One region of the Carboxydothermus pertinax genome, then DNA from elsewhere that is predicted to be linked to it. Evidence: riboswitches for the same ligand, from Rfam matches in the RefSeq annotation. Region 1 holds a riboswitch; the other holds the start of a gene.
What was found. Region 1 has a riboswitch for thiamine pyrophosphate ahead of thiT (energy-coupled thiamine transporter ThiT). Riboswitches for the same ligand answer to the same signal wherever they lie in the genome.

Region 1 (2,399 bases):
TTGGAGGGCTGGCTTCAGCCCGCATTAATATTCTTATGGTCTATTGGAGCTGAACCTACAATAATATTACAGGCTTAACTCCTCTTAAAGCATAACCTAAGAAAATTTGCCCAAATTAAAAATAAAAAAATAAGGAGAGTTTTAAATGGAAGAATTTAAAAAACTTGGTTTAATTCCGCCCCTTTTAAAAGCGGTAGACGAACTGGGGTATGAGCAGCCCACCCCGATTCAAAAAGAGGCTATCCCGCTGATTTTAGAAGGGCATAATTTAGTTGGCCAGGCTCCCACCGGCACCGGAAAAACGGCGGCCTATTTACTTCCGGTTCTGCAAAAATTAGCCCGGAGGAAAAAAGCCCAGGCGTTAATCGTTACCCCTACCCGGGAGTTAGCGTTGCAGGTTGCCGATGAAGTGGCAAAACTCGGGAAATACCTTAAAGTAAGAGCGCTTGCGGTCTATGGCGGTCAGGATATAGAGCGGCAAATCCGGGGACTTCGCCAGGGGGTAGAGGTGATCGTTGGAACCCCGGGGCGAATTTTAGACCATATCGGTCGAAAAACTTTTCCGGAAGCGGATATCAACACCGTAGTTTTGGACGAAGCTGATGAAATGTTAGATATGGGCTTTATTGATGATATTGAAGCTATTTTGAACCGTTTAACCAACCGCCAGCAGACATTATTGTTTTCAGCAACTTTGCCGGCACCCATTAAGACCATTATTAAAAAGTTTTTAGGGGAGTATAAAACGGTAAAACTAGTGGGCAAGGAAAAGACCGTGCCGGCTATCCGCCAAATATATTACGAGCTTCCTGAAGCGGAAAAGGTTGAAGGAGTTGTCCGGATTTTAAATAGCGAACTTCCGACCCAGGCCATAGTGTTTTGCCGGACCAAAAAACGGGTGGACGAAGTGGTGGAGCAGTTAAACTACCGCGGTTATGCCGCTAAAGGCTTACATGGGGACATGAGTCAGCGGGAGCGCACCCAAACTATTAAAAGCTTTAAAGCCGGGAAAACCGAGCTTTTGGTAGCTACCGATGTGGCAGCGCGGGGGCTTGATATACCTGAAGTTTCTCATGTCATAAACTATGACATCCCCCAGAACCCGGAAAGTTATATTCACCGGATTGGGCGTACCGGCCGGGCGGGTAGAGAAGGAAAAGCTATTACCCTGATTACCTACCGCGAGCGCAAGCTTTTAAGGGCCATTGAAGAAGCAATAAATAAGCGTTTATGGCGGGAAAGGCTGCCGGAACCCGTTGATTTAGAAGAGGCCAAATACAGGAAATTAGCAAAGAAAATTCGGGATACCATAAGCATGGGGGTACCGGCGGCGTTTTTGGAAATGGCAGCCAAACTTTTAGAAGAGGAAGAGTCGGACCAGGTTTTAGGTGCAACTTTGTATCTTTTGGAAAATCGGTCTTTACAGCAAGATATTTAAAGGTTATAATTAGTAAAAAATAACAGGTGGCCACTGGGGGTGCCGGAAAATCCGGCTGAGAGGGAGGCTTCTCCCAACCCTTAGAACCTGACCCGGGTAATGCCGGCGTAGGGAAAGTGGGTTAAATTGAAGATAAGCCCGTTTTCCGCTTTGCCGGAGGCGGGCTTTTTTGTACGGTGGCCGGGGAAAAGGAGGGTGTTTTATGAAAGGTTTAAATTTGCGGATGGTGACCCGCGGAGGGTTAGCTTTAGCGCTGGGGGTAGTTTTAAGTTTAATTAAAATCTGGCAGATGCCCCAGGGGGGCTCAGTTACGCTCTTATCCATGCTGCCGGTAATTTATTTTGCCTATACCGAAGGGCTTTTACCGGGGATACTGGTAGGCGTACTGTACGGATTAGTCCAGTATTTAATTGAGCCGTATTTTGCCCATCCCCTGCAGTTTCTTTTAGATTATCCGGTAGCCTTTGGAGCCCTGGGTTTAGCGGGTCTTTTTGCTAATAAGTCGCCGTATCCGGGAGTGGTACTGGCAATTTTGGGCCGGTTTTTGTCTCACCTCGTTTCCGGAGCGGTGTTTTTTGCCAGTTACGCTCCAAAAGGCCAAAATCCCTGGGTGTATTCGGCTATTTATAACGGAAGCTATCTACTGCCGGAACTGTTTTTAACTTTAGGGGCGGTTTTCTTTCTTAAAATATTTGAAAGATTGCGGAAGGTGGTGTAAATGCGAGTAGTGATCTTTGCCGGGGGTGAAGCCCCCGGCTTTTTGCCTGATATAACTTCTGATGATTTTCTTATTGCAGCGGATAGCGGAGCCCTTTTTTTACCAGAAGGACTACTACCAAATCTTTTGCTGGGGGATATGGACTCCTTACCGAAAAACTGGCAGGAGGAGTTCATAAAGAGAGGGGTTAGGCTTAAAAGTTATCCTACCGAAAAAGATTTTACGGACTTAGAAGCAGCGGTG
Region 2 (2,399 bases), on a different contig from region 1:
GTCATTATCCTTCACTCCTTTGCTTTAACTATTGTTTCCCGTAATTCATAAACTGCCCGAGCCGGGTTTTCTGCTCCAAATACAGCCGAAATTACCGCAATCCCATCGGCCCCGGCACGAATAATCTCAGAAACCTTTTCTTGATCAATACCCCCAATAGCTATTACCGAAGTATTGGGAAACTCCTCTTTAAGCTTCTGAATCACTTCTACCCCACAGGGCGGTGCGGCATCTTCCTTGGTGGGCGTGGGAAAAATTGGCCCAAGCCCAAGATAATCGGCTCCTGCCTTTATTCCTAAAACCCCTTCTTCATAATTGGTAGCCGAAAGCCCGATAATTTTTCCGGGAAAATGCTTTCTTGCCACCTCCAGGGGTAAATCCTCCTGTCCCAGATGTAGCCCATCGGCATTTAAAGCAATCCCCAGATCCAGCCGGTCGTTTACAAAAAACGAAACCCCATATTTGGCACAAAGCTCTTTCAGCCTTAACCCCTCCCGGTACATTTCGGCTCCCTTTTTTCCTTTTGCCCGGTACTGGAAAGCTGTCACTCCATTTTTCAGGCAATCTTCGACCACCCTCCAGAACTTTTCTTCGTTAAGGTAAACATCATCGGTAAGTACGTATAAGGTTAAATCCACCGAAGGCTTAATTAAGGTTAAAACTTCTTTTTCCAGCTCATAAAGTAAAAACCTTGCTTTCTTGGCATTAAGGACAATTGCAGCATCTAACAGCTTCCCAAATTCTTCTAAAACCCTCAGGCTTTCCTGAGCTCTTTTGGCGTTAGCTAACACCACCTCCCGCAAATTATTCCTCGCCATCTCCTCTGAGCTTAGTTCCTGTCCCGGGTCGTTTTGAGCATCCCGATACCACAAGGGATTTCCAGCAAGACTTTTTTCTATTTCTTTGATAAAATGGCGCAAATGTTTAAATTCCTCAAATAATTTCCTGCTCACCAAACCAAAGCGAGCTACTTCCTCTAACACCCGGATTCCTTCCCGGGCCCGGTTTAAATTAACATCAATAATCCGGTAAATTTCCATCGAATACCTCCCCAAAAAAAGCCAACCTCTCCCAGAAGATGGAAGAGGTTGGCTGTAACTTATCATTATTTCCTCTCCCTCCGCTGGCATTACCCAGAGCAGGTTCAAAGGGTAGGCTTCTTCAGCGCGAAGCCTTCTCAGCCGGGCTCATCCGGCACCCCCGAGGGTTTTTAGTTAACTTAAATTTAAACTAATATTTCCCTGTAGTCAAGTACTTTTATAAATTACCACTAAAAAGTGAATTTAAGCAATTCGCCTCTTTATTTTTACATTTAAGCCTTTTTTTACCTAAATAGAGTTTTATTTTTTTAAAATTAAAAAAAAGAATTTAAAGGAGGGTTTTTCATGACAGAATTAACGGAAGAGTTAAAAATGATTAAAGAAAGTAAGATTTTTTATCCTAATCCGGAAAAAGTAAAAAAATCGGTAGCGGGCAGTATTGAAAAATTCAACGAACTTTTAAAACTATCCTGGGATAACCCGGAAAAGTTCTGGAATGACGTGGCGCGTGAACTGTGGTGGCTTCATCCCTGGGAAAAAACTTTTGAGGGGGCTCTTCCTAATTTTCGTTACTTTATTGGGGGCATCACCAATCCGGCCTATAATATGTTAGATCGCCATTTAGAAAAAGGAGCCAACAACAAACTGGCCCTTATCTGGGAAGGTGAAAATTACGAAACAAAATTTTATACTTACCGCATGCTCTGGGCCGAAGTTAACCGTTTTGCCAACGTCTTAAAAAGCTTTGGCCTTAAAAAAGGCGACCGGGTGGCTATTTATCTTCCAAATCTAGCCGAAACGGTCATTGCCGTTTTAGCCTGCTACCGCACCGGCATTATTTTCAATACCGTTTTTTCCGGATTTTCCGAACAGGCCTTACGGGACCGGCTCATTCATTATGAGCCGCAGGTCTTAATTACCGCCGATGGTGGCTATCGCCGCGGTAAAGAAATACCCTTAAAACCCAAAGCTGATCAGGCTATCGAAGGAATCAACAGTATCCAAAAAGTAGTGGTAGTTAAAAGAACTAACACACCGGTTAAGATGGTTCCGGGCAGGGATTACTGGTGGGATGAATTAATGCAAAAAGCCCCAATAGACTGTCCACCGGAACCCATCGAAGCTAACGAACCGGGTCTGGTATTTTACACCAGCGGCACCACCGGAAAACCTAAAGGTGTGGTTCATTCCGGTGTTGCTTTTACGGTAAATAATTATATTTACGCCAAATATCACTTAGACCTGCACCCCGAAGATATTTTATGGTGCACGGCAGACATCGGCTGGCTTACAATGCATATCTGGGGTATTGTCGGAGCTCTTGCCAACGGTATTACTACCATTTTTTACGAAGGAGCT

Region 2: another riboswitch for thiamine pyrophosphate. It lies ahead of cpu_RS02545 (thiamine phosphate synthase); the one in region 1 lies ahead of thiT (energy-coupled thiamine transporter ThiT).

The regions. Positions count from the first base shown of each region.
Region 1 is NZ_BDJK01000066.1:12,352-14,750, reverse strand. Features, by position in the region: gene cpu_RS12870 (DEAD/DEAH box helicase) at 146-1,438, shown strand; TPP riboswitch at 1,464-1,570, shown strand; gene thiT (energy-coupled thiamine transporter ThiT) at 1,641-2,156, shown strand; gene cpu_RS12860 (thiamine diphosphokinase) at 2,157-2,399, shown strand, end outside.
Region 2 is NZ_BDJK01000006.1:236,920-239,318, reverse strand. Features, by position in the region: gene thiC (phosphomethylpyrimidine synthase ThiC) at 1-5, opposite strand, end outside; gene cpu_RS02545 (thiamine phosphate synthase) at 12-1,040, opposite strand; TPP riboswitch at 1,099-1,212, opposite strand; gene acs (acetate--CoA ligase) at 1,386-2,399, shown strand, end outside.